3 regions of the Spirillospora sp. NPDC049024 genome follow, and region 2 is predicted to be linked to each of the others. Evidence: riboswitches for the same ligand, from Rfam matches in the RefSeq annotation. Region 2 holds a riboswitch; each other region holds the start of a gene.
The links. A riboswitch is a leader RNA that binds a small molecule or an ion and turns the genes downstream of it on or off. The one in region 2 is predicted to bind cyclic di-AMP.
Positions count from the first base shown of each region.

Region 1: it holds a riboswitch for cyclic di-AMP, as region 2 does, so the genes downstream of both, AB0C21_RS05760 (C40 family peptidase) here and AB0C21_RS42840 (NlpC/P60 family protein) in region 2, are expected to answer to the same signal.
Region 3: it holds a riboswitch for cyclic di-AMP, as region 2 does, so the genes downstream of both, AB0C21_RS12445 (NlpC/P60 family protein) here and AB0C21_RS42840 (NlpC/P60 family protein) in region 2, are expected to answer to the same signal.

Region 1 covers NZ_JBEZFD010000003.1:29,326-39,477, forward strand. The annotation lists gene AB0C21_RS05720 (NADAR family protein) at 1-386, opposite strand, end outside; gene add (adenosine deaminase) at 570-1,556, shown strand; gene AB0C21_RS05730 (VOC family protein) at 1,743-2,132, opposite strand; gene AB0C21_RS05735 (ATP-dependent Clp protease ATP-binding subunit) at 2,713-5,247, opposite strand; gene AB0C21_RS05740 (histone-like nucleoid-structuring protein Lsr2) at 5,664-5,987, opposite strand; gene AB0C21_RS05745 (RDD family protein) at 6,969-7,592, opposite strand; gene AB0C21_RS05750 (RDD family protein) at 7,600-8,421, opposite strand; gene AB0C21_RS05755 (amino-acid N-acetyltransferase) at 8,427-8,948, opposite strand; cyclic di-AMP (ydaO/yuaA leader) riboswitch at 9,129-9,319, shown strand; gene AB0C21_RS05760 (C40 family peptidase) at 9,323-10,152, shown strand, end outside.
Region 2 covers NZ_JBEZFD010000048.1:2,549-12,700, forward strand. The annotation lists gene AB0C21_RS42835 (M56 family metallopeptidase) at 1-718, shown strand, start outside; cyclic di-AMP (ydaO/yuaA leader) riboswitch at 822-966, shown strand; gene AB0C21_RS42840 (NlpC/P60 family protein) at 970-2,013, shown strand; gene AB0C21_RS42845 (response regulator transcription factor) at 2,054-3,160, opposite strand; gene AB0C21_RS42850 (hemerythrin domain-containing protein) at 3,306-3,992, shown strand; gene AB0C21_RS42855 (Cof-type HAD-IIB family hydrolase) at 4,203-5,021, opposite strand; gene AB0C21_RS42860 (inositol monophosphatase family protein) at 5,018-5,842, opposite strand; gene AB0C21_RS42865 (HAD family hydrolase) at 5,839-6,624, opposite strand; gene AB0C21_RS42870 (ABC transporter ATP-binding protein) at 6,621-7,754, opposite strand; gene AB0C21_RS42875 (ABC transporter permease) at 7,757-9,580, opposite strand; gene AB0C21_RS42880 (ABC transporter substrate-binding protein) at 9,644-10,152, opposite strand, start outside.
Region 3 covers NZ_JBEZFD010000006.1:2,509-12,660, forward strand. The annotation lists gene hpnC (squalene synthase HpnC) at 1-649, shown strand, start outside; gene hpnD (presqualene diphosphate synthase HpnD) at 650-1,510, shown strand; gene hpnE (hydroxysqualene dehydroxylase HpnE) at 1,507-2,898, shown strand; gene AB0C21_RS12430 (polyprenyl synthetase family protein) at 2,895-3,905, shown strand; gene shc (squalene--hopene cyclase) at 3,933-5,798, shown strand; gene hpnH (adenosyl-hopene transferase HpnH) at 5,863-6,867, shown strand; gene AB0C21_RS12445 (NlpC/P60 family protein) at 6,937-7,719, opposite strand; cyclic di-AMP (ydaO/yuaA leader) riboswitch at 7,729-7,867, opposite strand; gene AB0C21_RS12450 (MFS transporter) at 8,188-9,651, shown strand; gene AB0C21_RS12455 (hypothetical protein) at 9,712-9,987, opposite strand; gene AB0C21_RS12460 (bis-aminopropyl spermidine synthase family protein) at 9,994-10,152, shown strand, end outside.

The sequences.
Region 1 (10,152 bases), on a different contig from region 2:
CGGTCGGCCTCGTCCCTGGACTCCAGATACCGGTCCAGCACGGCCAGGCAGCGGTCGGTGGAGTCCGGACGTCCGTTGAGCCGCTCGATGTCGTCGGCCACCTCCCCCAGCAGCATCTCCGCGGTGAGGCCGAACATCGGGTCGGCGGCCTTCCACCGCCCCAGTTCGAAGGCGCTGATCTCGCCGCCCTCGGGTACCTCTGTGACCACCCAGCCGCATTCGAGCTTCTCCCGCAGGCCCTCCAGGTCGACCCACTCCCAGCAGTCGATCAAGCCGTCCGCGAAGACCCGGAGGTCCGTGAGGTGGTACGTGAAGTTGTGGATGAAGACGGGCCTCGCCACTCCCTCGATGCGCCGGCCGTCCTCAACGCGATAGATCCGTTTCAATGCGGGGACTCCTCAATCCTCGTCCAGTGGCGCGGAGCGCGGCCACTCGACCGTTGCCGGCTCACCGGGGGACGCGACACCACATCCCGGACATGCGCGTCCGGAAGATCATGGTCGGGCCTCCCACGGGCGTCAACGAATATTCGCTCGTCAGCCCCGGCCGCCGGCTCGTACCGTACGCACGTGCGCGATCTGCTCAGCCTGCCCAAAGCCCACCTGCACGTTCACCTTGAGAGCACCGTCCGCCACGCCACTCTCCGCGAGATCGGCGCCGCGAACGGCGTGCGGGTCCCGGACGATGTCGGCACGTTCAGTGACTTCGCCTCCTTCTTCGCGCAGAACGAACTCGTCCGCGCCTGCCTGCAGCGGGCCGACGACTTCCGCCGCGTCGCCTACGAGTTCTGCGAGGACGAGTCAGCCCAAGGCGTCCGGTACGCCGAGGTCTCGTTCACCGCCGCCGCGCATGGCGAGCGCCTCGGCGACCTCGGCATGCCCTTGGCGGCCGTCCTGGAGGGCCTGGAAGCGGGCCAGGAGGCCTTCGGCATCGAGTGCCGCCTGATCCTCGACCACTCCCGCCGCCGCTCCGTAGAGCGCGCCTGGAAGACCCTGGAGCTGGCCCGCCGGCACGACCGCGTGGTCGCCGTGGGCCTCGCGGGTGACGAGGCCCACCCCGGTGACCCCTTCACCGAGGTCTTCGCCGCCGCCCACGACACCGGGCTCCACGTCGTCCACCACGCGGGCGAGGGCGAGGGACCCGCCAGCATCCGTCAGGCCCTCGGCCCCGGCCGCACCGAGCGCCTGGGCCACGGCATCCGGATCCTGGACGACCCGGACCTGGTCGCCGAGGTCCGCGAACGCGGAATCGCCCTGGAAGTCTGCCCGTCCTCGAACGTAGCCCTGGGCTTCGTCCCGTCCCTGGACGCGCACCCCCTCCCCCGCCTCCGCGACGCGGGCCTGCTGGTGACCCTCAACACCGACATCCCCGCCCTGATCGACACCCCTCTCGCCACCGAGTACGCCCACGTCCGCACCGCCTTCGGCTACGACGACCCAGCCCTGGCCGAGCTGGCCCGCGCGGGCGTGACCGCCTCCTTCGCCCCGCCCCGCACCAAAGAGACCCTCCACGAAGCCATCACGGCCTGGCTCACGGCACCGCCCACCGCCCCTTGACCAAGCCCTCCCGTCCGCGCGACCCCGCCCCGAGCAGGCCCGAGCCGGACGGCCGGAGCGGGGCCGAAGCCCAGCCACTCTGAGCAGAACCAGCGGGATCCGACGAGCAAGACCCAATCCACCGTGGCTCTGATCCAAGGATCCGCGGCGGCGGCGGACGCCGGCGACCGAACGGCGTTCTGTGGATTACTCGACCGGGGCCTCGGGCTCGCGGATGAAGAGGCAGAACGGGTGCCCTATGGGGTCCAAGCAGACCCGGACGTCATCATCCGGCTGGAAGTCGGCCAGAACGGCCCCCACGGCCTCCGCGTGCTCCAACGCGGCGTCCAGGTCCTCCACCTCAAAGTCCAGGTGGACCATCTGCAGTTGGGCGCCCTCGGCGGCGGGCCAGGTGGGGGCCTTGTAGAGCGGCTCCGTCTGGAACGACAGGCCGGTGCCGCCACCCGGCGGACGCAGCTTCACCCAGTCGGGCTCGTCCTGCACGACCGTCCAACCGAGGAGCCGCCGATAGAAGTCCGCCAGCGCGTGCGGGTCAGGAGCATCGAGGACGGGGGCGGACAGGATCAGACGGCTCATCACGACTCCCGGGGGGCAGTTGATCATGTGAGAGGGATCCTGCCCATGAGAAACCCGGACATGCGGATGCCCGACCCGCGATGGCCCAGAATGTGCGGGCCGATGGTCCGCGGACGTCGAAGCCGCGTCCGCACAGGTGCGGTCGGCTCGACCCGCCTCCTGCGGCAGGACATGACGCTTAGCGCCCACCTCAGCCACTGTCCTCCGGCCAGCAACAACCGGCGGGCCTCGCGATCGCGTCCGAAGGCAGATTCGAGCGAAGCAAGAATCTGATCGCGCAGCGAGCCGCAAGGCGAGCCGCAGCGATGCCAGCGATCGCCGCAGTGCCCGACGCCTCTGGCACCCACCTCAGCCACCACCACAACCACGCAACGACCCCGACACCCGCGATCGCGTCCGAAGGCAGATTCGAGCGAAGCAAGAATCTGATCGCGCAGCGAGCCGCAAGGCGAGCCGGAGCGATGCCAGCGATCGCCGCAGTGCCCGACGATGGAGGGCCGCCAAGGCCCGAAGGAGGAGAGCGCTGCAATAGACACAGAACCCGCACCGGCAAACCGGTGCGGGCCCTTGTGCGCGGACGTCAGTCCTTGTTGAAGTTGACCGCGCCCTCGATGGGGGGCGGGCTGTCCGGGACGGTGGACGGCTTCGGCACGCCCTTGAACGTGAACTTGGCGTTCTCGGCCGAGTCCTTGTTCTCGGGGTCGAAGCCCTCCGTGCCGACGATCACGATCTGGCCGGGCTTGAGCTCGTTGTACAGGATCTTCTCGGACAGGTTGTCCTCGATCTCCCGCTGGATCGTGCGGCGCAGCGGCCGGGCGCCGAGCACCGGGTCGTAGCCGCGGATCGCGAGCAGGTCCTTGGCCTCCTGGCGGAGCTCGATGCCCATGTCGCGGTCGTGGAGCCGCTGGTCCACCTTGGCGATCATCAGGTCGACGATCTGGATGATCTCCTTCGGCGTGAGCTGGTGGAAGACCACCGTGTCGTCGACGCGGTTGAGGAACTCGGGCCGGAAGTGCTGCTTGAGCTCCTCCGAGACCTTCGCCTTCATCCGCTCGTACGAGCCCTGCTCGTCGTTCTGCCGGGCGAAGCCCATGGAGACGCCCTTGGAGATGTCCTTGGACCCCAGGTTCGTCGTCATGATGATGACGGTGTTCTTGAAGTCCACGACGCGGCCCTGCGCGTCGGTGAGGCGGCCGTCCTCCAGGATCTGCAGCAGCGAGTTGAAGATGTCCTGGTGGGCCTTCTCGATCTCGTCGAACAGGACCACCGAGAACGGCTTGCGGCGCACCTTCTCGGTGAGCTGGCCGCCCTCCTCGTACCCGACGTAGCCGGGCGGGGAGCCGAACAGCCGCGAGACGGTGTGCTTCTCCATGAACTCGGACATGTCGAGCTGGATCAGCGCGTCCTCGTCGCCGAACAGGAACTCCGCGAGCGTCTTGGAGAGCTCGGTCTTACCGACACCGGACGGGCCGGCGAAGATGAACGAGCCGCCGGGGCGCTTGGGGTCCTTCAGGCCGGCGCGGGTACGCCGGATCGACTGCGAGAGCGCCTTGATGGCGTCCTCCTGGCCGATGACGCGCTTGTGGAGCTCGTCCTCCATGCGCAGCAGGCGGGTCGACTCCTCCTCGGTCAGCTTGAAGACCGGGATGCCGGTGGCGGTGGCGAGGACCTCGGCGATCAGCTCGTCGGTGACCTCGGCGACGACGTCCATGTCGCCGGCCTTCCACTCCTTCTCCCGCTGCGCCTTCTGGCCGAGCAGCTGCTTCTCGGAGTCGCGCAGCGCCGCGGCCTTCTCGAAGTCCTGCGCGTCGATCGCGGACTCCTTGTCGCGCCGGACGTCGGCGATCTTCTCGTCGTACTCGCGCAGGTCCGGCGGCGCGGTCATGCGGCGGATGCGCATCCGCGAGCCGGCCTCGTCGATCAGGTCGATCGCCTTGTCGGGCAGGAACCGGTCGCTGATGTAGCGGTCGGCGAGCTGCGCGGCGGCGACCAGCGCGCTGTCGGTGATCGACACGCGGTGGTGCGCCTCGTAGCGGTCCCGCAGGCCCTTCAGGATCTCGATCGTGTGCGACAGCGACGGCTCGGCGACCTGGATCGGCTGGAAGCGGCGCTCGAGCGCGGCGTCCTTCTCCAGGTGCTTGCGGTACTCGTCCAACGTCGTCGCGCCGATGGTCTGCAGCTCACCGCGCGCCAGCATCGGCTTGAGGATCGAGGCGGCGTCGATCGCGCCCTCGGCGGCGCCCGCACCGACCAGCGTGTGCAGCTCGTCGATGAACAGGATGATGTCGCCGCGGGTGCGGATCTCCTTCAGCACCTTCTTCAGGCGCTCCTCGAAGTCGCCGCGGTACCGGGAGCCGGCGACCAGCGCGCCCAGGTCGAGGGTGTACAGCTGCTTGTCCTTGAGCGTCTCGGGCACCTCGCCCTTGACGATCTTCTGCGCGAGGCCCTCGACGACGGCGGTCTTGCCGACGCCGGGCTCGCCCACCAGGACGGGGTTGTTCTTGGTGCGGCGGGACAGCACCTGCATGACCCGCTCGATCTCCTTGTCCCGGCCGATGACCGGGTCGAGCTTGCCCTCGCGCGCCGCCTGCGTCAGGTTGCGGCCGAACTGGTCGAGCACGAGGGACGTGGAGGGAGCCGACTCCGAGGGACCGCCGGAGGCGGCCGGCTCCTTGCCCTGGTAGCCGTGCAGCAACTGGATGACCTGCTGGCGGACCCGGTTCAGGTCGGCGCCGAGCTTCACCAGCACCTGGGCCGCGACGCCCTCGCCCTCACGGATCAGACCCAGCAGGATGTGCTCGGTGCCGATGTAGTTGTGGCCGAGCTGCAACGCCTCGCGCAGCGACAGCTCAAGGACCTTCTTGGCACGCGGAGTGAACGGGATGTGGCCCGACGGCGCCTGCTGGCCCTGGCCGATGATCTCTTCAACCTGCTGACGCACGGCCTCAAGACTGATCCCCAGGCTCTCCAGAGCCTTGGCGGCCACGCCCTCACCCTCGTGGATCAGACCCAGGAGGATGTGCTCGGTGCCGATGTAGTTGTGGTTGAGCATCCTGGCCTCTTCCTGAGCCAGGACGACAACCCGCCGCGCGCGGTCGGTGAACCTCTCGAACATCTCGTCGCTCCTCACAGAGCGGTTGGGCAGAGTCCGGAACGTCCGGAACTGTCCTTCCGCATGCTAGCCCGCCCCGAGGAGGCCGCCCGGTGCACTCCCACCAGGAGACGTTCCCCAGCTATGCGCTGTTCAGTCTCATCCAACTACCGCATCGGTGCGTCATGTTCCCGCTACGCCCCAAGCGAACGGGGGACTTTTCGCAGGTCGGTCAAGGCGCGGGCCGAGAGTGCCGAATGGGGGTGGAGTTTCCACCCGCGCGCCCTGTGTACCTCACGGCGGACTCGGCGAACCGCGCGGACGCTACGCCACAAGCGAACGGCTCACCGGGAGAACGGCCGCCCTGCCGACGGAGCGCCCCGCTAACGGCGAACGGCCCGCCCCGCGAACGGTGACGGGCCGCCGGTGGTCCGGGCGGATCAGTTGGCCGCCTCGTACTGCTCGATCACGTGCGCCGGGATGCGGCCGCGCTCATTGACCTTGATGCCGTTGTTCTTGGCCCAGGCGCGGATCTCGGCACTGCGTTCGCGGCTGGAAGCGCCGCGCTGCCGGCGGCGGCGGTTGACCGTGCCCGCCTTACGGGACTTCTCGACGAACGGCTGCAGCGATTCCCGCAGCTTCGTCGCGTTGGCGCCACTGAGGTCGATCTCGTAGGAGGCGCCGTCGATCGAGAACGCTACGGTCTCGTCCGCCTCGCCACCGTCGAGGTCGTCGACGAGAAGCACCTGAACCTTCTGTGCCATGGGGACAGACCTTTCGGCTTGAGCAAACTCTAATCGAGTGCCAAAGATATACCTAGAACTTCGCAGATGACAATTCCGGCGTCCACCATGAACCGGCAGTCGAGGGAAACCGCCTTCCGCCCGTGACCGGCTGTAATCGGCCTCGTCGTTTCGGGTGCGCACAGACCTCGGATGACGCCCGGACCCGGCCCGGGCGCCATGAATTCCCCAACCCGCGGCGACGCGCCCGGGTTTTCAACCGTGACCGGCGTCACTGCGTACCGCGCTGACCTGCGCAGGGGTGCGCGCATTGGGCCGGGTTTGCGGACGGCGCCGCCCCGGCCGCGATTAACCTCCCGTATCGGGCACTAACCGCCTGCCCGCGCGGTAATGCGCAGGTGACCGCAGTGCCTGATCAACCCCCGGTACCGGTGGACGTGGACGAATAACGCCCGAGGGCCCGGCCCCGAAATCTGTTGCCGCGGCAGGACGGGCGCGGTCCTCGCCCTGCTCGCGCCGCGGAAGCGGGGTGCCGACCGGTGCCGCGAAATCAGGAGATCGGGACACAATCCCACCGTCTGCCCCAGTTCTTCAACCCGGCCCCGGAGACCGGCGGAGCCACGCCTCAGGCCCGGCTTCCACCGCGCGGGGCATGCCGTGCGAAAGGTCCGTTCCAAGGGCGAGGGCATGCCATCCGGAGTAAGTCCAGGCCCGCTATCAAGCGGTCGCGTTCTGGCCACGGCAACGGCATCGGAGGGAACTCTCAAAGCGGAGGCGACGTCCGGGACGCGACACATCCCGCCGGTTTCAAGACCGCAACCGGAAGGAACGGGCATATGCCGCCCGCCCCTGGGGCGCCGGAAACAGCGAGCATCTCGGCCAAAGCATGTATGGCGCATGCGAGCGGAGTCGCGTGCGCGCCGGCGCGCGCACGCGACTCCGTGGTATCGGACGGGCGGTATTGGAACCCCGCGAGCGCCTCCCGGCACCCGGGAGATGCCCTCAGAAGGCCGAGGATTCAGGCCGGGGGCGCTTTACCACGAGCGTCCCGGCGACCCTGTCGTGAACGGCCTGGCGGCTCGTGCCCTCGAACACGGCCCCCGCGTTCACGATCCAGAAGATGCTCGCGAGCAGACCGAGAACGGGAATCGGGCGCAGTCCGATCGGCACCGAATAGACGGCGGCGCGCAGAACGCAGCGCAGAACGTCCGGACGCGCGTGTGCACCGGAGGACTCGGCCTCCCCCGGAGACGCGCTCTCCTCGGGCTCGGGGGCCGTCACGGGCACGAATCCGGGCACGGAAACGGGTATGGCCGAGGCGCCCCCGGGACCGGCGGCGCCGGCGGCCTCCCCGGCCCCCTGTGCCGCCGCTCCAGAGGCCTCCTGAGCGGTCGCCGCGACCACCTCGATGCCCGCGACGCGCTTGCCGAGCGTCCGGCCCCAGAGGGCGAGCTGGACCGCCTCGTAGAGCAGCATGCATCCGGCCACGGCTGTCGGAGCCACGACGTCCGCCGTGTGCCCGGACACGAGCTCGCGGACGACGAGAACGACGGGGATGCCGACGACGAGCGTGTCGACGACGCGCGCGAGGAGCCTCTGTCCGGGCTCGGCGAGCGGTGCCGCCATCGTGGCCTTAGCCCGCGTACTCGGAGTACTCGGAATCGTCATATCCGACCCGCTCGTCGATGACGAGCGTGCCGGCGAAGCGGTCATGCAGTGACTGGTGCAGGGGCTGGTCCCAGATCGCCCAGAGGTAGGCCATGAGCGCGCCCGCCCAGACCAGCACCATCCCGTACGCGGCGTAGTCCCACACCATCACCGCCAAGACGAGGAAGAAGAAAACGCCGAGCTGGTAACCGACGTGGGTGATCCCCGCCCGCCAGACCGCCTGCGTCGTGGTGATCGGGCTGCCCGCAGGACGCGCCTGGACGACGCCAAGGCCGAGGACGCGCTTCCCAAGCGTGCGCCCCCACATGGACAACTGGACGGCCTCGTAGATGAACGGCAGCACGGACAGCACGCAGAAGAGGGTGAAGATGATGGGCCAGTTCCACACACCCCCCTCGTCCTCGGTCTTGCTGCCGGGCTTGCCCAGACCGAAGGCACCGATCGTCACCGGAAGGACGAGGGCGAATCCGAAGACCGCGACGAGCGCGTTGTCGATGATCCGGGCGCCCGCCCGGCGGTGGATCGGCGCCAGCGCCAGATCGCCGCCGTCGTCGTAGGAGCCGTGGTGGTCGTAGGAGCCGTGGTCGTCATAGGCGGGCTGCTGGTTCCACTGCTGCTGCGACTGCCACTGCTGCTGAGGCTGCTGGGGCTGCTGCCACTGCTGCTGGGACGACGGCTGCTGCTGCGGCTGCTGCCACTGAGGACCTTGGTACTGGGGCGGCGGGCCGTACGAACCCTGCCCCTGCTGGGGCCGATAAGGCCGCCCGCTGTGGGGGGAATCGCTCATTTGAGTCAGTCCTCCAGGCGAAGCAACATCCGGGTGTTGCCCAACGTATTCGGCTTGACCCGGTCGAGGTCCAAGAACTCTGCCACGCCTTCGTCGTAGGAGCGGAGAAGTTCCTCGTACACCTCAGGCGCCACCGGAGTCCCCAGGATCTGCTGGAAGCCGTGGCGGGCGAAGAACTCCACCTCGAAGGTAAGGCAGAACACCCTCCGCACGCCGAGTTCCCGTGCGGTCTCCAGGAGGCGGGTCACGATCCGGTGCCCGATTCCCCGTCCCCCGCACTCCTTCTCAACGGCGACCGAGCGGACCTCCGCGAGGTCCTCCCACATGACGTGGAGGGCGCCGCACCCGACGACGCGCCCAGGCGTCCCGTGCTGGATGTCCTCGGCGACCCAGAACTCCTGGACGTCCTCGTACAGCTTGACCGTCGTCTTCTTCAGCAGGCGCCGCCCCGACCCGGCGTACAGATCGACGAGCCTGCGTATCTCCTGGACGTCGGCGGTGCGGGCACGCCGGATCACGACTTCCACAAACAGGCGAGATTATCGAACGCCGCCGCTCGCCAGGGGCACCCCTCCGCGCAGGCGGCCGAACGCGCCGCCACCGCGCCGCGCCACCTGCGAATTCGCATGTTCTGGTTGGCATCCCATGCGGGTTCCGTTAGTGTCCATCGCTGACGTCGGCCGACCGCAGGACGGAGGCCGAACCGCCGAGTCCCAAGGCCGCAACCAGCGTCCTGGGAGCCGGGGACCCACTTTCGGAGCGTTTCGGGGGATCGCCCTGACGACCAACCGTGAGGGGTGAATCCGCAGCCGCGAGCGATCGGTCGCGCGCGGCCGCGGACGGGCTGCTCCGGCCCCAACCCGTCAGCTAACCCGGTAGGCGGCTGAGGAGAGGAGTATTCGTGAAGCGATCGCGGCATGCTTCCCTTTCACGCTTCTACGGGCGCGCGGCCACGGCGGTCGGCGCGCTCATCGTCGTTTCGGCCGCTCCGTACGCGCTCGTCCCGCACACGCTCGCCGTCGCGCACGCCGACCCCGACCCCTCGGCCAAGGAGCTGAGGACGAAGGCCCTCAAGCTCGCCGACCAGCTGGAGCAGCTCACCGAGCAGTACAACGGGCTGAAGGTCAGGCTCGCGCAGTCGCAGCGCGCCGCCAAGGTGGCCACGGAGAACGCCAAGCGGCAGGAGAAGACGCTAGAGACGCTCCGCCAGAAGGTCGGATCCCTCGCGGCGACGAGCTACATGCAGGGCGGCTCCGACCCCACGGTCTCCTTCGTCGCCTCCCAGGACCCGCAGTCCATCCTCGACCAGGCCGCGACCCTGCACTACTTCGCCAAGCAGGACAGCACCCAGGTGCTCGGGCTCATGCAGGCCATGCAGTCCGCGCAGCGGGCCCGCAAGTCCGCCGAGTCCCGCGCCAAGCAGGTGAAGGATCTGAAGTCGCAGCTCGAGTCGCAGCGCACGAAGGTCACCGACGCCTACGAGAAGATCCGCGGCAAGCTCGTCGACAAGGACCCCACCCAGCTCGCCAAGCTCCCGGTCGTCGGCACCGGCAAGGCCGCGCAGGCGCTCCGGTACGCGATGAGCAAGATCGGCCGCCCGTACGTGTGGGGCGCCGCCGGGCCGAGCACCTTCGACTGCTCCGGCCTCACGATGTGGGCCTACAAGCAGGTCGGCATCAACCTGCCGCACTACACCGGCAGCCAGTGGAACGCGGGAACGCACGTGTCGCG
Region 2 (10,152 bases):
CGACTGCCTGCCCCACCACGGCCGCCTCGCCACCGCCGCCGCTGCCGCCGCGAGCGCCGTCCTCGCCGCGGCCTGCGGCGCCGTGCTCGCCCGCGGCCTGCCGAGGCTCGGCCGGGCCGTGCGGCGCCGCCGGCGGCACCGGGAGATGCTGCGGCTGGTCGCCCGCGAGGACGGCCGCCACCCGGACGTCCTCGTCCTCGACCACCCCGTGCCCGCGGCGTACTCGCTGCCGTCCCGGCACCGCGCGATCGTGGTCAGCACCGGGGCCCTGGAGGCGCTCGGCGCCGAGGAGCTCGACGCCGTCCTGGCGCACGAGCGGGCGCACCTGCGCCAGCGGCACCACGTGCTGCTGCTGGCGCTCGACCTGCTCCACGCGATGCTGCCGTGGCTGCCGACCGTCCGGCGCGCGAAGGCGCGGCTGCCGCTGCTGCTGGAGATGGCCGCGGACGACGCCGCGGTCCGCGCTCACGGCAGGACGGCGCTGGTGGCCGCGCTGTGCCGGCTCTCGGCGGGGCCCGCCGTCGCGGGAGCGCTCGGGGCGGCGGGTGCGCCGGCCGCCGGTGCGCTGCTGGAGCGGGTGCTGCGGCTGGAGGGCGGCGCTCCGGAGAGGCCGCGCCGCGCCGCCCGCCTCGCGGCGGCCCTGTTCGTGGTGGCGGCGGTCGCCGTGCCGCTCCTGGCCGGGGCCGTGGCGGTGGCCGAGCTGGCGCGGACGTGCTGAGGCGGCTCGGAGGTCTGGCGAAATGCGGGATGATGTGGCGAATCGCCCCATGATCTCCTACGCTCCGTAGGAGGTCGCGGTCCGACGTCCCCGCCGGGGACGGCCGGCGACCACGCCGAATCCCGCGGACGGCTCCGTCCCGGGAACCGGGGACCCGATCTCCAGGGGTGAATCCGTCCAGCGGGACGGTAGGGCGACTCCGGCCCGAACCCGGCAGCTGACCCGGTAGGCGGTACAGGAGAGGACGCCGCATGCAGCCACGCGCTGCCAGCACCCGAAGGACGGCCCGGCGACGGGCCGTCACCGGCACGGCATGGACGACCGCCATCGTGCTGTCCACCGGGCTTTTCACGCCTGCGCCCGTCCACGCCGAGCCCAAGCCGACGCGCAAGCAGCTGACCGCCCAGCAGGAGAAGCTCGCCGACGAGGCCGAGAAGCTCAGCGAGCAGTACAACGGCCTGCGCGAACGGCTCAAGCAGGCCGAGCACGCGGCGAAGACCGCCAGGGCCGGCGCGCTGCGCCGGCAGAAGGCCCTGGACGAGGCCCGCGAGCGCATGGCGAAGATCGCCGCCGACAGCTACAAGAACGGCCCGGTGGACCCGGCCATCGCCTTCGCCTCGTCCTCCGACCCGCAGGCCGTCCTGGACCAGTCGGCGACCCTCAACTACTTCGCCAAGCAGAACGACGTCCGCATCACGCAGATGCTCCAGGTGATGCAGGGCGCGGACCGCTCCCGCAAGGCCGCCGAGCAGCGCGCCGCCCAGGTGCGCGCGCTCACCGGCGAGGCGAAGAAGAAGCGCCGCGAACTGCAGATCAAGCTCAAGAAGGTCGAGAAGCAGCTCGGCACCTACAACACCGCGGGCTCACGGCCCGGCTCCATCCCCAACGTCGGCTCCGGCGGAGCGTCGGCGAAGGCGATGACGGCCGTCCGGGCCGCCCTGAGCCAGCTCGGCGTGCCCTACTCCTGGGGCGGCGGCAACGCTTCTGGCCCGTCCTACGGCACCGCGCAGGGCGCCAACATCAAGGGCTTCGACTGCTCCGGGCTGACCCTGTACGCCTACGCGCAGGTCGGCATCACCCTGGGCCACTACACCGGCAGCCAGTACAACGCCGGAACCCACGTGAGCATGAGCCAGCTCAAGCCCGGCGACCTGGTGTTCTTCCACAGCGACCTGCACCACATGGGCATGTACATCGGCAACGGCAACATGGTCCACGCGCCGCAGACCGGCGACGTCGTCAAGATCGCCCCGATCGCCGGCCGCCCCTTCGCCGGCGGGGTCCGCGTCGCCTGACGCAGGGCGCGGCCTTGCGCGCCGCGCCGTCCCGGGCCTCCTACACTGCCGCGACGTGCTCGTCGAGGTACCAGCCGTAGGGGCCCGGGGCCGTACTGGCCGCAGCGCGGGGAGCGTAGTGCCGGGAGTAGAGCGCCGCGACGAGTTCGCCGCGGCTGCGCACGCCGGTCTTGCCGAACACCGCCTTGAGGTGGTCCTGCACCGTGAACGGTGAGATCCCCAGGGCGGCGGCCATCTGCCTGGTGCTCCGCCCCTGGGCGGCGAGCCCGGTGATCTGCCGTTCCCGGGGCGTCAGCCCGTAGGCGCCCGCGATCACCTCGCTGAGCACCGCGGGCCTGGCACCCTCGATGATGACCGCCACGCGGTCCGCGGCGCCCTCCCCGCCGGACGCCGGGGAACCGTGCAGCACCACCCAGCGCCCGTCCCTGGCCGGCAGGGCCGCCCTGGCCAGCCCGTCACCGGAGGAGGCGGCCGCCGCGACGGCGCGCAGCGCGCTCGGCAGGCGCCCCCGGTCGTCGACGGCCTCCAGCCAGGCCCGCGCGTCCGCGCTGCTGACCTCGACCTCGCCCGCCGCGGTCACCAGCAGCATGCCGGGCGGATGGTCGAGGCCGTCCGGGGCGGCGAGCGCGGCGCGCAGCAGCGTGAGCCGGAACAGGTCGGCGATCGGCGTGGAGACCGCCGCCAGCAGCGTCAGCTCGTCGTCGGTGAACGGCGTCGCGGGCGCTCGCCGGTACAGGGTGAGCGAGCCCCAGCAGCCCTCCCGCGAGCGCAGGACCACCCGCGCCTCGTCGACGACGTCCAGCCCGCGCAGCAGGAGCCGGTAGCGCCGGGCGCGGGACAGGTCCCCGCCGGTGGCGCGGTGCAGGCTCGCGACGGGCGAGGCGGCCGCCGCGAGCTCGGCGTAGCCGTTGGGGTCGCCGCCCTCGAACTCCAGGCCGAACAGGACCCGCTCCCGCTCGGCCGACCCCTGCGGGTCGAGCCCGCTCACGAAGCAGCTCGTCCACAGCAGCGTCGCCGGGTCGACCGTGGAGACGGCCGCGATGTCGTACCCGACCGCGCGGCGCAGCAGGCGGTCGACCTCGGCGCGCACCCGGGTCAGATCGTCACCGCGCGCGGCCAGCCGGTGGATCCGGTCCAGGAGTTCCATGCCTCAAGCATCGCGGCCGAAGGCCCGGGTCGCCACCCCCAGATTCCAGGGATACGCAGGTCAACGCTCTCCGCCCTACGTTCGAGACGCCCGCCGAGCCTGATTCCGGCCCGGTGCGCGACAGGACACGAGAGGAAGGACCACCATGGACGACGAGCGTCCCGAGGGCCGCGACGACCTGTTCACCCACATCCACAAGGCGCTGCGCAACGGGCTGTTCGCGGTCACCGTCCAGGCCGGCGCCACCGACTGGGCCGACGCCGCCGAGGTCGCCGCGCTGGGGGAGCGGTGGCGGCGGCTGCTGGCGCTGCTGCGCAGCCACACCGAGCACGAGGACCAGCACATCCTGCGGCTGCTGGACCCGCACGAGCCCGGTTCCGCCGAGCCGACCGAGGAGCAGCACCGGGACCTCGACGACCTGCTCGACGACCTCGCCGGGCGGTTCGAGGCCGTGCTGGCGGCCCCGGGGGCGGCCGCCGGCCTGGACCTCTACCGGGACCTGGCCCGCTTCACCGCCGCCTACCTCCCGCACCTGCACGAGGAGGAGACGCTGATCATGCTGCGGATCTGGGCGCACTGCGACGACGCCGAGATCGGCGCCGCCCGCGCCGCGTTCATGGCCGCCACCCCGCCGGAGATCACCGCCACCACCCTCGAACTGCTGCTGCCGGCGCTGGACCGCCCCACCCGGGAAGGTTTGGTCGCCGGGATGGCCCGGACGGCCCCGCCCCCGGTCCTGGCGGGCGTGCTGGCCATCGCCGACCGCGTGCTGCCCGCCCAGGCCGCGGCCTCCCTGCGCCACGCCGCCACCACGGCCACCATGGCCGGCTGACCAGCCGGCCGGCAGCGGCCGCACCCGTCGGAACCCCGGCCTTGCGGGGGCAGAGCCGGGTCCGAAGGGAATGAGGCCGCCCGGGGGTCTCGGGCGGGCGGGCCCGTCCCGGCGTCCGGCAGGAGCCGGAAGCCGTCGTGTTCCAGCAGGTTGCAGGAGCACGCGGCCTCCGGCTCCGGGACCGCTCCCGAGCAGCCGGAGACGGCCGGATCAGGGGAGGACGCGGGCGACGAGGTCGGCGACGGCGCCCTCGGCGCAGGGGGCGACGACCACGTCGGCGGCGGCGCGGACCGACTCGGCCCCGTCGCCGACGGCGGCGCCGAGGCCGGCGGCCTGGATCATGTCCAGGTCGTTCGGGTTGTCGCCGATCGCCGCGATGTCGCTCAGGGCCACGCCCTGGGACGCGGCCAGCTCGCGCAGCGCCGCGCCCTTGGTCGCGCCCGTGGGCAGCACCTCCAGGTAGGTGCTCTCCGACCTGACGAGGGTGACGCCGGACACGGCCGCCGACACCGTCTCCTCGGCCGGGTCCATCAACTCGGGGCGGTCGCAGATGAGCATGACCTTGACGATGTCGTCGAACGGCAGGTCGCCCCACGAGCCGATCCGGGCGAGCTCGATCCCGTCGCGGCGGGCGTACTCCAGCAGCGCCGGCGAGGAGCCCGTGGTGTGTGCGCGGCCCCTGCTGAAGGCGACCGGCCACACTCCGGCGGGCAGTTCGGCGAACAGCATCGTGAGCTTCGCCCAGGCGGCCACGCCGAGGCAGCGCCGGTGCAGGACGGCGCCGGTGGCGAGGTCGACCACGCGCGCCCCGTTGTAGAGGATCGCCGGGGTCGTCAGGCCGAGCGTCCGGTAGTACGGCAGCGCGGCCTCCTCGCTGCGCCCGGTGGCGATGACGACGGTGCCGCCGGCGGCGATGAAGCGGCGCAGCGCGGCCAGGCTCGGCTCGACGATCTTCAGATCGCGTCCGACGAGGGTGCCGTCCAGGTCCGTGACGATCCAGTCGACGGTCCGCACCTCGGTGGCGCTCATGCCGGCTCACCCAGCCCGGCGATCTCGGCGATGACGGAGCCGGCCAGGTCGAAGCCGCCGACGCAGGCCAGGTAGCCGGGCGCCTCCCAGTCGCGGCCCCCGGTCTCCCCGTTCAGCGGCAGGTACGTGCCGCCGGCCTGCCTGACCAGCAGCACGGCCGCCGCGACGTCCCACGCGTTGACCGACGTGCCGTAGGCCACGTCCGCCCATCCGGCGGCGACGTGGGCGAGGGTGAGGGCGGCGCTGCCCGGGCGGCGGACGGTGGCGAACGCGTCCACCATCCGGCCGAAGCGGCGCAGCGACTCCTCGCCGCGGCGGTGCATCTCCCGCGCGTTGGGATAGCCGGTGACGAGCACCGCGGTCTTGTCGCGGGCCGCGCCGCGGCTGCGGATCGGCTCGCCGTTGCAGGTGGCGCCGTCGAGCGAGGCGGTGAACATGTCCTCGCGGACCGGGTCGTACACCACGCCCGCCACCAGCTCGTCGCCGACGGCGGCGCCGATGGACACGCAGAAGAACGGCAGGCCGACGGCGAAGTTGGCCGTCCCGTCGATCGGGTCGACGAACCAGCGCAGGTCGCCGTCCCCGCCGCCCACGCCGCCCTCCTCGCCGACGACCGCGCTGCCGGGGGCGTGCTCGGCCAGCACCTTCCGGATCGTCTCCTCCGCCGCCCGGTCGTGCTCGGTGACCGGGTCGTGGAAGTCGCGCTTCAGATCGACCTCGGGGCGCGAGCGGAACGCCGTCCGCAGGCGGTCCCCGGTGGCGCGAGCGGCGAGTTCGGCGATCCCGGCGAGCTCCCGCGAGGCGGGGACATCGGCGCTCATCCTTCTCCTTCGATCGTGGCCTTGAGCAGGTCGAGCAGTCCGTGCCCGTCGTCGACGACGGCGTCGGGGCGGCATCGGACCTCGTACGGGACGTCGTGGGTGCCCTTGGCGACCATCAGCACGTTCCCGCCGACGCCGGCGCGGTGCCCGCACAGGACGTCCCGGTCGAAGTTGTCGCCGACGTACCACGCGTCCGAGGGCTCGACGCCGAGGGCGCGGGTCGCGATCCAGATCATCTCCGGGTTGGGTTTGCGGACCCCGGCCTCGTCGCTGTAGACCTCCAGGGCCAGCTTGGCCGCCAGCCCCGTCGATGCCGTGTAGTCCCGGTGCACGGCGCCGGACAGCGCGTTGCTGACGACGGCGCAGGGGATGCCGAACCCGGCGGCGGCGTCGAGCAGTTCGGGGATGCCGGGACGGGTGCGGCGGTCCTGCCGCAGTTCCCCCATCCGCTTGCACAGCGGGGCGGCGTGCGCGACGACGAGCTGCCGCGCGGGCACGGGCCAGTCGGCCGCGACGAAGTCGCCCCAGAAGCGGGCGTGCGTCATCTCCGCCGGCGCGAACGGGCGGGACATAGCGTCCTTCCAGCACTTGTCCGCGGCCGCGCCCGCCCTGATGTCGGTCTCGATCGCGGCGGCGTCCAGGTCGCGGCATCCGGCGCCGAGGAGGGCCGCGTGCACCTCCTTGGCCAGGGCCGCCTGCCATCCGTCCCGCTTGGAGGTCTCGACCAGCACGCCGCCGAAGTCCAGCAGCAGCGCCCGCGGCCGGCGCAGGGGCGCGGTCACGAGGCGGCCTTCTGGACGGGGGCGACGGCGTCGTCCCAGGCGCCGATCCGGGAACCGTCTCCGGCGAACACGTGGAGCCGCTCGGGGCGCGTCCAGCAGTGGAGCCGGTCGCCCGGCGCTGCCTCGGGGTCCTCATGGGTGACGGCGAACAGGTCGGTGTCCATGACGCGCAGCTGCACGGTCCAGCTCGACCCGGTCGGCAGGACGGTCTCGACGACGGCCTCGTCCGCCCAGGCCGCGCCGGGCACCTCCTCCCGCGACCGCGCCAGCCTCAGCGCCTCGGGCCGGACGCCCGCGCACGCGGCCCCGCTCAGGGCGGCGCGCTTCTCCACGTAGCGCAGCAGCGACCCGGCGAGCCCGTCGGGCTCCGCGTCGAGAGGCACGATGTTCATCGGCGGGCTGCCCACGAACTCGGCGACGAACCGGTTGGCCGGCCGCTCGTACATCTCCATCGGCGGCGCCACCTGCTGCAGCTCTCCCTCCGACATGACCGCGATGTGCGTGGCCATCGTCATGGCCTCCATCTGGTCGTGGGTGACGAACACGACCGTCGCGCCCGTCTCCTCGTGGATGCGCTTCAGCTCCGTCCGCATCTCCAGCCGCAGCCGCGCGTCGAGGTTGGACAGCGGCTCGTCCAGGAGCAGGACGTCGGGGTCGACGGCGAGCATCCGCGCCAGCGCGACGCGCTGCTGCTGGCCGCCCGACAGCTGGGACGGGTACCGGTCCATGCAGTCGGCCACGCGCACCTTCTCCAGGGCCTCCTTCGCGCGGGCCTTGCGGCGCTCCGCCGGCACCTTGCGCATCCGGAGCCCGAACTCGGTGTTGCCGCGGACGGTGAGGTGCGGCCAGAGCGCGTAGTTCTGGAACACGAGGCCCATGTCCCGCTTCTCCGGGGGGACGTAGACGCCGCGCTCGACCGAGTCCAGGACCCGGTCGCCCACGCTGATCTCGCCGCGGGTCGGCTGCTCCAGCCCGGCGATCATGCGCAGGGTGGTGGTCTTGCCGCAGCCGGACGGCCCGAGCAGGCAGGTGAAGGACCCGTCCGGGATGACGAGGTCGAGGTCGCGCACCGCGGCGCGGCCGCCGCCGACGTAGTTCTTGACCACTCCGCTGAGGGTGATGGCCGGCATGGTCAACCTCCGATGCCCGAGGCCAGGCTGCTCTTGGTGAGCCGCTGGGCCAGGTAGGTCATGGTGAACGAGAGCAGGGCGATGACGAGCACGACGCCGTTGGCGAGCTGGGTGTAGCCGTAGTCGACGAGCCCGATGGACAGGGTGGTGAGCAGCTGCGTCCCGGACGTGGTCAGCATGATGACGATGCTGAGCTCCTTCAGCCCGGAGATGAAGGGCAGGACGACGCCCGTGACGAGCGCGCCCCGCTGGATCGGGATGATGATCCGGACCATCCGGACCGGCCAGCGCGCGCCGCTGATCTGCGCGGCCTCCTCCGGCTCCCGGCCGAGCTGCATCATGGCCGAGATCCCCGACCGGGACGAGTACGGCAGGTGCGTCACCACCATCACCAACACGAGCAGCGTGATCGTCCCGTAGAGGGCGGGCACGGGACCGCGCCGCACCGCGAACAGCGACAGGCACGCGGCGGCGAACGCGATGCCGGGGACCAGGTACGGCAGGAACGACACCTGCCGCAGGAACGCCGAGACGCGGCTCCCGGCGCCGCGCACCACCACGTACCCGATGAGCAGGCCGACGAAGCCGCAGACCAGCGCGGCGAGCCCGACGATCCGCAGGCTGTTCCAGGCGGCCTCCCACATCTCGCCTCCGCGGAGCACGCCGTGCGGGAACCCGACCGCGCCCTCGATATGGGACCCGAACCAGTACTTCAGCGTGAAGTTGCCGGGGCTGAAGACGCCGGGCGTCTTGGTGACCGTGGACAGCAGCAGCGTCAGCACCGGGACGACGACGCTGGCGGCGAAGACCGCCATGGCCAGCCCGAACGCGGGCCACCGCCACCGGCGCAGGTCGCCGCGCCGGTCCATGGCGCCCTTCCCGCCGACCGTGACGAACCGGCGCTGCTCGCGCACCAGCCGGGTGTCGACCACGACGACGAGCACCCCGACCAGCACGATCACGCCGGCGATCGTCGAGGCGACGCCGGTGCTGCGGTCGCGGATCGCGTGGTACAGGCTCGTCGACAGGACGTTGTAGTCGCTGGGCAGGCCGAGGATGTAGGGGGTGCCGAACGTGCCGAGGACGCGGCCGAGGACGAGCAGCACCGCCGACGACAGCGCCGGCAGCATCAGCGGCAGCGTGATGCGGCGCAGGACCGTCCTGCCGCCGGCGCCGAGGATGCGCGCCGAGTCCTCCAGCTGCGAGTCGATGCGGCGCAGCGCGTTGCCGAACAGCAGCAGCACGAACGGGTAGTAGTGCAGCCCGAGCGTCACGATGATCGGCACCGGCCCGTACGCGAGCCAGTCGGGGGTGTGGACCCCGGCCCCCTGCAGGTAGCCGACCTGGCCGCCGGACCGCTCGTTCTTGAACAGCGACAGCCACGCCAGCGCGAACGTCCAGGACGGCAGCATGTACGGCACGACCAGCGCGCCGGCGAGGAATTTGCGGCCCGGGACGTTCGTGCGCGTCACGAGCCACGCCATCGAGCCGCCGACGGCGAGCGCGAACGCGATGACGCCGACCGCGACCGTGAGGGTGTGCAGGAGCGGCTCCCAGAACAGCAGCCTGCTGACGGGGGAGCGGAACACCCGCCACAGGTAGTAGCCCGTCCACGATCCGGCCCCCTGTCCGGAGCGGGCCTCGTCGCCGTACTGGACGCGGGCGGCGTCCGAGACGACCGAGACGAGCGGGGCGATGACGAGGTAGAGCAGCGCGGCGCTCAGCACCAGGCCGAGCAGCACGGTGGGGTTGCGCAGCAGGACGCGGGACCGGTACAGCACGCGCCGGCCGCGTGACACGGGCCGTGCGGGGGCGGCGACCGCCATGGGCTTCCTCCGGGGTGGAGCCCGGCGGGCCGCTGCGGCGGCCCGCCGGGGGTCGGGCAGTGCTCAGGAGTGGTTGACGCGCCAGAAGTCCTTGATGTCCTGGCGGTTGCGGAAGTCGGCGAGCAGCTGGTCGGAGGAGAACCAGTACAGCTGGGTGTTCCAGTCGGTCAGGCCGGGCGGGTTGTGGGGGCTGACCCCGACCGCGTCGTTGCCGGACACGCCGCCGGAGTGGGCCTCGAGGTCGAAGCCCTCCTTCGTCATCGCGAAGTGGACGAACAGCTTGGCGGCGTTGGGGTGCTTGGACTTCGCCGCGATCGTCGCGAACTTCGGGTAGGCGAAGCCGGTCCAGGGGCTCAGGCCCTCGCAGACCTTCATGTTGAAGCCCTTGCCCTCCAGGTCGCGGAACTTGGCGATCGAGAACAGCCCGATCGTCGTCCGGGTCTGGTTGGGCGCGCCGACGGCGGTCGCGACGTCCTCGTCCTCGGTGGTCAGCACCGGGTCGTTCTTCGCCAGCCGCTTCACCCACTCGTAGGCGGCGTCCTTCTCGCCGGTCTTGAGCTTGCCCTTGCCCA
Region 3 (10,152 bases), on a different contig from region 2:
CCTCGACCGCGTCTACGCGGGCGAGCGGCCGGAACTGCCCGTGCTGCGCGACCTGGCCGAGACGATCGTCGCCCGCCGCATCCCCGCCGAGCCGTTCCGCCGCCTGATCCAGGCGAACCGCCAGGACCAGGCCGTCACCCGGTACGCGACGTTCGACGACCTCCTCGGCTACTGCGCGCTCTCCGCCGACCCGGTCGGGCACATCGTCCTGCACGTCTTCGGCGCCGCCACGCCGGACCGGATCCGGCTGTCGGACAAGGTGTGCACCGCCCTGCAGATCGTCGAGCACTGCCAGGACGTCGCCGAGGACCACCGCAACGGCCGCGTCTACCTGCCCGCGGACGACCTGCGGCGGTTCGGCTGCACCGAGGACGACCTCACCGCCGCTGCCACCCCGACCCGGCTGCGCGGGGTCGTGGCGCTCCAGGCGGGGCGGGCGCGGCGGATGCTGGCGGAGGGCGTCGCCCTCACCGGCGGGCTCCAGGGGTTCGCGCGGGTCGCCGTCGCCGGATACGTCGCGGGCGGCCTCGCCGCCCTCGACGCGCTGGAGCGCGCCGCCTACGACGTCCTCGCGGGCCCGCCGCGGCCGAGGAAGGCGCGGCTGCTCGCCGAGTGGTCGCGGACCATGGGAAGGAGAAGGGCAGCTTAGATGGACGCATCCACCGCCTACCGGCACTGCGAGAGCGTCGTCCGCTCCCAGGCGCGCAACTTCTCGTACGGGATCCGGCTGCTTCCCGCCCCCAAGAGGCGGGCCCTCAGCGCCGTGTACGCGTTCGCCCGGCGGGTCGACGACATCGGCGACGACCACGGCGCGCCCGTCGCGGACCGGCTCGCCGCGCTCGCCCGCGAGCGCGCCCGGATCGCCGACCCCGGCGCCCACCCCTCCGACCCGGTGCTGGTCGCCTTAGCCGACGCGGCCCGCCGCCACCCGATCCCGCTCGACGCGTTCGGCGAGCTCATCGACGGCTGCGAGGCCGACGTGCGCGGCGGGACCTACGACACCTTCGACGACCTCCTCTGGTACTGCCGCTGCGTGGCCGGCTCCGTCGGCCGCCTGTCGCTCGGCGTGTTCGGGACCGACGACCCGGCCACTGCCGTGCCGCGCGCCGACGCGCTCGGCGTCGCGCTGCAACTCACGAACATCCTCCGCGACGTCCGGGAGGACTGGACGAACGGCCGCGTCTACCTGCCCGCGAAGGACCTCGCCCGGTTCGGATGCACCCTGGAGCGCGACGAGGCGGGCCGGACGACCGACGACCCCGACCGCCTGGCGAGCCTCGTCCGCTTCCAGGCGGACCGGGCGGAGCGGTGGTACGCCGACGGCCTGAAGCTGCTGCCCATGCTCGACCGGCGCAGCGCCGCGTGCGCGGGCGCGATGGCGGGCATCTACCGGCACCTGCTGCGCCGCATCACGGCCGATCCGCTGACCGCACTGGAGACGCGGACGTCCCTGCCCGCGTGGGAGAAGGCGACCGTGTCCGCCATGGCGATGGCCGGGATCCACCGGTGAGCGCCCGCGACGGCGGCCCGGCGGAGGTCGCGATCGTCGGCGGCGGGCTCGCCGGCCTCACCGCCGCGCTGGCGCTCCAGGAGGCGGGGCTGCGCCCGACGGTCTACGAGGCGCGGCCCCGGCTCGGCGGCGCCACCCACTCGTTCACGCGGGACGGCCTGACCGTCGACAACGGCCAGCACATCTTCCTGAAATGCTGCTCGGCGTACCAGGGGCTGCTCGCCCGGCTGGACGCGCTGGACCGCGTCCGCGTCCAGGACCGCTTCGACGTCCGCGTCCTGACCCCGGACGGCCCGGGCGGACGGCTCCGCCGTGCGAAGGCCCCCGGCCCGCTGCACCTGCTCCCGGCGCTCGCCGGGTACCGGCTGCTCTCTCCGTCCGACCGGCTGCGGGCGGTCGGCGCGTCGCTGGCGCTCGACCGCGTCGACCCGGCCGACCCGTCGCTCGACCGGATCAGCATGGGCACCTGGCTCGCCGAGCACGGGCAGCGGCCCTGGGCGCGCGCGGCGCTCTGGGAGCTGTTCGTCACGGCCGCGCTCAACGTCCGCCTGGACGGGGCCGCGCTCGGCCCCGCCGCGTTCGTGTGCCAGACCGCGCTGCTCGGCCGCGCGGACGCCGCCGACATCGGCGTGCCCGCCGTCCCGCTCGGCGACCTGCACGGCACGCTCCCGGCGGCCCGGATCGAGCGGAACGGCGGCCGGATCCACCTCAACGCGAAGGTGACGGCGATCGACGCCGGGCCGAAGCTCGTGGTGAACGGCTCGCCGGTCGGCGCCGACGCCGTCGTCCTCGCCGTGCCCCACCGGGCGGCGGCCGGGCTCGTCCCCGAGGAGGCGGCCCCCGACCGGGCGCGCTGGGACGGGCTCGGCTCCAGCCCGATCGTCAACGTCCACGTCGTCTACGACCGGCCCGTCCTGCGGGTCGACGGCGCCGACCCGCCGTTCGCCGCCGCGGTCGGCTCGCCCGTGCAGTGGGTGTTCGACCGCACCGCGGTCAGCGGCCTGACCGGCGGCGGCCAGTACCTGGCGGTGTCGGTCTCGGCGGCCGACCGCTGGATCGACACGCCCACCGCCGAACTGCGCTCGGTGTACCTCGCCGAGCTGAGGCGGCTGCTTCCGGCCGCCCGCCGCGCCCGCGTCACCGACTTCTTCGTGACGCGGGAGCGGCACGCGACGTTCCGCCAGAGCCCCGGCAGCGACGCGCTGCGTCCCGCGTCCGCCACCCGGCTGCCGTGGCTGTTCCTCGCCGGCGCGTGGACCGACACGGGCTGGCCCGACACGATGGAGGGAGCCGTGCGCAGCGGTCTGACCGCGGCCCGTCTCGTCCGCCGCCACCTGAGACCGACCGTCCGGAACGAGCACCGCCGGGACGGGGGGAGCGGCCGATGACCACCGTCCCGGCCTCGATCACCGACGGCCGCGCCCTGGTCGACCAGGCCATGCGCGCCTGCGCGGAGCGCCTCGACCCGTGGACCCGCCGCGTCGTCGCCTACCACCTCGGCTGGACCGACGAGAACGGCGAGCCCGCCGCCGCGGGCGGCAAGGCGCTGCGCCCCGCGCTGGCGCTGCTGTCCGCGCGGGCCGCGGGGGCGCCCCACGAGACGGCGCTGCCCGGCGCCGTCGCCGTCGAGTTCGTGCACGCGTTCTCGCTGCTGCACGACGACATCATGGACGGCGACCGGACCCGCCGGCACCGTCCCGCCGCGTGGACGGTGTTCGGCCCGTCCGCCGCCATCCTCGGCGGGGACGCGCTCCTGGCGCTGTCGGAGAACCTGCTCCTCGACCAGCAGACGCGCGGCGCCCACTGGGCGGCGCGCGCGCTGACCGCCGCCACGCAGCGGCTCATCGCGGGCCAGGCGCTCGACATCGGGTTCGAGCAGCGCGACGACGTGACGCTCGACGAGTGCCTGACCATGGCGGGGGACAAGACGGGCGCGCTGCTCGCCTGCGCCTGCTCGATCGGGGCGATGCTCGCCGAGGGCCCGACCCGCCTCGTGACGCACCTGACCGGGTTCGGCACCGAGATGGGCCTCGCGTTCCAGCTCGTGGACGACCTGCTCGGCATCTGGGGCAGCTCCGAGGCGACCGGCAAGCCCGTCCTGGCCGACCTCCGGGCGCGCAAGAAGTCGCTGCCGGTGGTGTACGCCCTGAACTCCGGGCGCCCCGAGTCCGAGCGGCTCGCCGCGCTGTACGCCGAACCCGGGCCGCCGTCCGAGGACGTCCTGCGGGAGATGGCCCGCCTCGTGGAGGCGGCGGGCGGCCGCGACTGGGCCGTGGCCGAGGCCGACCGCCGCGTCGCCGCCGCCGGGCGCCACCTCGACGACTCGGGCATGGACGAGCTCGTGGCCGCCGAGTTCCGCGACATCGCGCTCTTCGTCACCTCCCGGGACCACTGACCCGCCGCGCCAGAAGGGAAGGACCGAATGACCACCACCGACGTGTCCGGACTCACCGGCGCGGCGGCCGCCGCCGTCGAGGCCGCCCGCGACCACCTGCTCGGCCTGCAGTCGCCCGAGGGCTGGTGGAAGGCCGAACTGGAGACCAACGTCACCATGGACGCCGAGGACCTGCTGCTCCGCCAGTTCCTCGGCATCCGCTCCGACGCCGACACCAAGGACGCAGCGCGCTGGATCCGCTCCCAGCAGCGCGAGGACGGCACCTGGGCGAACTTCCACGGCGGCCCGGCCGACCTGTCCACCACGATCGAGGCCTACGTCGCGCTGCGCTTCGCCGGGGACCCGGTCGACGCCGGGCACATGCGCAAGGCCGCCGAGTACGTGCGGGAGGCGGGCGGCGTCGAGGGCAGCCGCGTGTTCACCCGGATCTGGCTGGCGCTGTTCGGCCAGTGGTCCTGGGACGACCTGCCGGTCATGCCGCCCGAGCTGATGTTCCTGCCGAGCCGCGTCCCGCTGAACGTCTACGACTGGGCGTGCTGGGCGCGGCAGACGATCGTCCCGCTGACGGTCCTCGGGTCGCTGCGGCCCGTCCGGGCGCTGCCGTTCGACCTGCCGGAACTGCGGTGCGGAGCGATGCCGGCGAACGAGGCCAAGGGCTGGGGGGCGGCTTTCAACGCCCTCGACCGCGTCCTGCACGTGTACGAGCGGCGGCCGGTGCGCCCGCTGCGCCGGGCGGCGCTGCGCCGGGCCGCCGACTGGATCATCGCCAGGCAGGAGGCCGACGGCTGCTGGGGCGGGATCCAGCCGCCGTGGGTGTACTCGCTCATGGCGCTGCACGAGCTCGGCTACGGCCTCGACCACCCGGTCGTCAAACGGGGGCTGGACGGGCTCGAACGGTTCATCATCCGCGACGACAAGGGGCGCCGCCTGGAGGCGTGCCAGTCGCCCGTCTGGGACACGGTGCTCGCCATGAACGCGCTCGCCGACGCGGGCGTGGCCGCCGACCACCCCGCCCTGGTGAAGGCCGCCGGATGGGTCGTCGGCGAGGAGGTCCGCGGGCCGGGGGACTGGGCGGTGAAGCGGCCGGACGTCCCGCCGGGCGGGTGGGCGTTCGAGTTCGACAACGACGTCTACCCCGACACCGACGACACCGCCGAGGCGATCCTGGCGCTGCGCAAGGTGTCCTTCCCGGAGGCGGAGGAGCCGGTCAGGCGGGCCGTCCGCTGGCTGGACGGGATGGCGTCGCGGGACGGCGGCTTCGCCGCGTTCGACGCCGACAACACCCGCGAGCTGTGCACCAAGCTGCCCTTCTGCGACTTCGGCGCCGTCATCGACCCGCCGTCCGCCGACGTCACCGCCCACGTCGTCGAGGCGCTGGCCGGGGAGGGCCTCGCGGAGTCGCCCGTGGTCAGGCGCGCCGTCGTGTGGCTGCTCAGGGCGCAGGAGGAGGACGGGTCGTGGTTCGGGCGCTGGGGGGCGAACCACGTCTACGGGACGGGCAGCGTGGTGCCCGCGCTCATCGCGGCGGGGGTCCGTCCCGGCAAGCCCGCGATCCGGCGCGCCGTCGCCTGGCTGGAGGACCACCAGAACGCCGACGGCGGCTGGGGCGAGGACCTGCGCTCCTACGACGACCCGGCGTGGATCGGGCGGGGCGAGTCCACTCCGTCCCAGACGGCCTGGGCGCTGCTGGCGCTGCTCGCCGCGGGCGAGCGCTCCCCGGCCGTGGAGGCGGGCGTCCAGTGGCTCGTCGACCACCAGCGCCCGGACGGGAACTGGGACGAGGACCTGTTCACCGGCACAGGCTTCCCCGGCGACTTCTACATCAACTACCACCTGTACCGGCTGGTGTTCCCCGTGAGCGCGCTCGGCCGCTACCTGCGGGCCGCGACATGACACGGCCCGCCCACGACCCGGTGGAGTCCACCGGGCCCGCACCGCCCAAGGAGGTCCGGACACCATGAGCATGCCGCTCCGCCAGAGCCTTCGCATCGGGGGCTACATCCTCCGCAACAAGCTGCGCGGGCGGGAGAAGTTCCCGCTCATCGTCGAGCTGGAACCCCTGTTCGCCTGCAACCTCGCCTGCGCCGGCTGCGGGAAGATCCAGCACCCGCACGACGTGCTGAAGAAACGCATGCCGGTCGAGCAGGCCCTCGCCGCCATCGAGGAGTGCGGCGCGCCGATGGTCTCCATCGCGGGCGGCGAGCCGCTCATGCACCCGCAGATCGACGAGCTGGTGAACGAGCTCGTCCGGCGCAAGAAGTTCGTGTTCCTGTGCACGAACGCGCTGCTCATCCCGCGGAAGATCGACAAGTTCACGCCGTCGCCCTACTTCGCGTGGGCGGTGCACATCGACGGGCTGCGCGAGCGGCACGACGAGTCCGTCTGCAAGGAGGGCGTCTTCGACGACGCGGTGGCGGCCATCAGGGAGTGCAAGCGGCGCGGGTTCCGCGTCACCACGAACACGACGATCTTCAACACGGACACGCCGCAGACCGTCATCGACGTCCTCGACTACCTCAACGACGACCTCGAGGTCGACGAGATGATGATCTCGCCCGGCTACGCCTACGACAAGGCTCCCGACCAGGACCACTTCCTCGGCGTCCAGGAGACGCGGGAGCTGTTCCGCAAGGCGTTCGCGGACGGCAACCGCAAGCGGTGGCGCTTCAACCACTCGCCCCTGTTCCTGGACTTCCTGGAGGGCAAGGCCGACTTCCCCTGCACGGCCTGGGCGATCCCGTCCTACTCGCTCTTCGGCTGGCAGCGGCCCTGCTACCTGATGTCGGACGGCTACGCCCAGACCTACCAGGAACTCTTGGACGAGACCGACTGGGACTCCTACGGGCGGGGCCGCGACTCCCGCTGCGCCAACTGCATGGCCCACTGCGGTTACGAGCCCACGGCCGTCTTCGCGACCCTCGGCTCCCTGAAGGAGTCCATGCGCGCCGTCCGCTCGGTCTGACCAGTCACCGGCCGGTTCCGCCCGGCACCGGCGATCCGCCGATGCCGGGCGCTTCTCTTGAGCCGCCGCCTACTTGAGGGACGTCGGCCGGTACGCCTTGTACTCGTCGCCGGAGGACAGCCCGTAGGTGAGCGTCCGGTGGTCGGTGCCGTACCGCCCGCGCTGCTCGTACGCCCAGTACGAGGTGTGCTGCTTGTTCGCCCACTTCTCGAAGATGACGACGTGCCGGGTGGTGTTGCTGCCGAGGGCGTCCATGACGAGGTCGCCCTTCTTCAGCTGGGACATCTTGATGCGCTCGGTGTACCGCGACGAGGTCAGGCCGACGGTGTTGGGCCCGGGCTTGGGCAGCCCCAGCGCCATGGAGACGTAACCCGAGCAGTCGGTGCGGTAGCCGTTGTGCGACCCGGTCTGGCTGTAGGGGACCCGCTGGGCGGTGTGCGGGTGCCAGCTCTTGGCCCGCTTGATGACCAGGGCCCGCTTGGCCGCCTTGGGATCGGCCGCCTGCTGCTGGGGAACGGCCTGCTTCTTCGCGGAGACCGGCTTCGCCTCGACCTTCGCCGAGGACCGGGTCTTCGCCGCCTCGGCCTTCGCCGGCGCCTTGAACTCCTTCTGGAACTGGGCCGCGGCCCGGGCCTGCCTCCGCTCTCCGACCTGCGTCCGCCGCTCGGCCATCAGCTGCGCGGTCTGCTGCTGGGGGACGGTCTGGGCGGCGGCGGCCGTCTCGATGGTCGCGTGCTGCAAGGTCGTCGGCAGGGCCGCCGTCACGCCGAAGGTGGCGAGACCCGTCATCGTGCCGATGGCCCAGGGGGCGAGCCTCAGACGGCGCGACTGCTTGCTGTGCTTGCCTTTCAAGGGGGGCTCCTTGCTTCCAAGTGCCGCCTACCGGGTTAGCTGACGGGTTCGGGCGTGGAAGTCGCCCTACGGCCTGGGCAGGCCGATTCACCCCGGTGCGAGGTGGGTCCCCGGCTCCGCGCGACGGCGGACTCGGCGGGTGCCGCTGAGGGAGAAGCGGCGCTGACGATGTGAGGCCCGATCGATGGACCGTCTCGGGGCCTTGTTCCGCGGGGAGGGCACCCCGCCCACGTAAGTGGGACAAAACGCCTGGATGGCGTCTTGGAGCGGCAAACCTACAGAAATCACCAAGGGATGGCAAGCTTCCCTCGATCAAACTCGCAGCTCAGCGCCCCGGTGGGCGATCCCGACGCGCTCTGAGCCCCTCCCCTTCCGGGTCCTACGCGATCCCGCTCCACCTCTAGACGGAGGAGAAACCTCCAGTTAATATCTGGAGGAGAACCCTTCACTTAATGGGAGGTGGGTTCCATGACCGCCATCACGTCGCGCACCGCGTCCGGCCCGTCCGCGGGCGTCCCGAACCGCCGCTGGGCCGCGCTGGTCGTCATCGCCGTCGCGCAGCTGATGATCGCGCTCGACGCCACGATCGTGAACATCGCGCTGCCCACGGCCCAGCACGCGCTCGGCTTCGGCGACACCGACCGGCAGTGGGTGATCACCGCCTACACCCTGTCCTTCGCCGGGCTGCTCCTGCTCGGCGGACGGATCGCCGACCTGGTCGGGCGGCGCCGCAGCTTCCTGGCCGGGCTGGCCGGGTTCGCGGTCGCCTCGATGATCGCCGGCGCCGCGCCCGGCTTCGGCGTCCTCGTGGTCGGGCGCGCCCTGCAGGGGGCGTTCGCCGCGCTGCTCGCGCCCACCGCCCTTTCCCTGCTGGCGGTGACGTTCACCGAACCGAAGGAGCGCGCGAAGGCGTTCGGCGTGTACGGCGCCGTGGCGAGCAGCGGCGCGGCCGTCGGGCTGCTGCTCGGCGGCGCGCTGACCCAGTACGCCGACTGGCGCTGGTGCCTCTACGTCAACGTGGCGATCGCCGTCGCCGCGTCCGTGGCGGGACGCATCGTCCTTCCGGCCCCGCCGAGCTTCCCCGGGGCGCGCGTCGACTGGATCTCCGCCGTCCTCGTCACCGGCGGCCTGGCGGCCGTCGTGTACGGCGCCGGGCAGGCCGCCCCGCACGGCTGGGACGCGTGGCAGACCACCGCGCCGCTCGCGACCGGCGCCCTGGCGCTCGCCCTGTTCGTCGCGCGCCAGGCCAGGCACGACGCGCCGCTGCTGCCGCTGCGCATCCTCGCCGACCGCGGCCGGGCCGGCGCCTACCTCGCCGTGGCCACCGCGGTCGTCGGCGCCTTCGGGATCTTCCTGACGCTCACCTACTACCTGCAGGTGGTCGCGCACTTCTCCCCGATGCGGACCGGCCTGGCGTTCCTGCCGCTCGCCTTCGCCAACTCGGTCAGCGGGTACCTGGTCGGCGCCCTGCTCACCCGGCGCGTGCCCGCCCGCCTGCTGATCGGCGGCGGCCTGCTCATCGCCGCGGCCGGCCTGGCCGTCCTGACCCGGCTCGACCCGGGCAGCGGCTACGCCGCCTCGGTCGTCCCCGTCGAGATCCTGCTCGGGATCGGCATGGGCGCCGTGTTCCCGCCGGCCTTCTCGCTGGCGACCGCCGGCGTCTCCCCGCGCGAGGCCGGGGTCGCCGCCGCCGTCGTCAACGCCGCGTCCCAGATGGGCGGGTCGATCGGAACCGCCGTCGTCAACACCGTCGCGATCGGCGCGACGGCGGGCTACCTGCGCGAGCACGGCCCGGCCGCCTCCCGGGTGAGCGCCCTCGTCCACGGCTACACCACCGCGGCGACCGTCTCGGCCCTCGCCCTGGCCACCGTGGCCGTCCTGGTGACCCTTCTGATCCGCACCCCGCCCCAGCAGGACACCCCCGCCCACTAGCGCCCGGCCACCCTGAGCGCCCCCGTCGAAAGGGGCGCTCAAGGCGTGCGGGCCGACGTGTCAGGCGACCCAGGAGGGGACGATCTGGGCCAGTCGCTTCGGGTCGGAGAGCGTCCGGATCTTGGTGATTCGGCCGTCCTCGACGGTGAAGGCCATCAGGAGGAACGGGCGGCCACCCATGGTGATGAGTACGCCTGGGACGCCGTCGACCAGTGCCGGGTGGCCCGTCGCGTCCTGGCGGGCCCCGACGGTGGCCTGGGCGGCGACCTCGTCCGCACCCCGGACGAGCCGCGCGGCGCGGGGACCGCCCGGCGACCGGGCGGTCCCCGGTAGCATTCGCGGGTGGTTGATGGCGAAACGCCGGCCGGGCCACCGGTCGCGGCGGACATGGACCCCCGGCGGATCCACACCGCGCTGAGCCTGCTGGCGGACCGGCGGTGGTGGACGCTCGGCGAGCTGGTCCGGGAGACGGGCGCGCCGCGGCGTTCGGTGGAGTCGTTG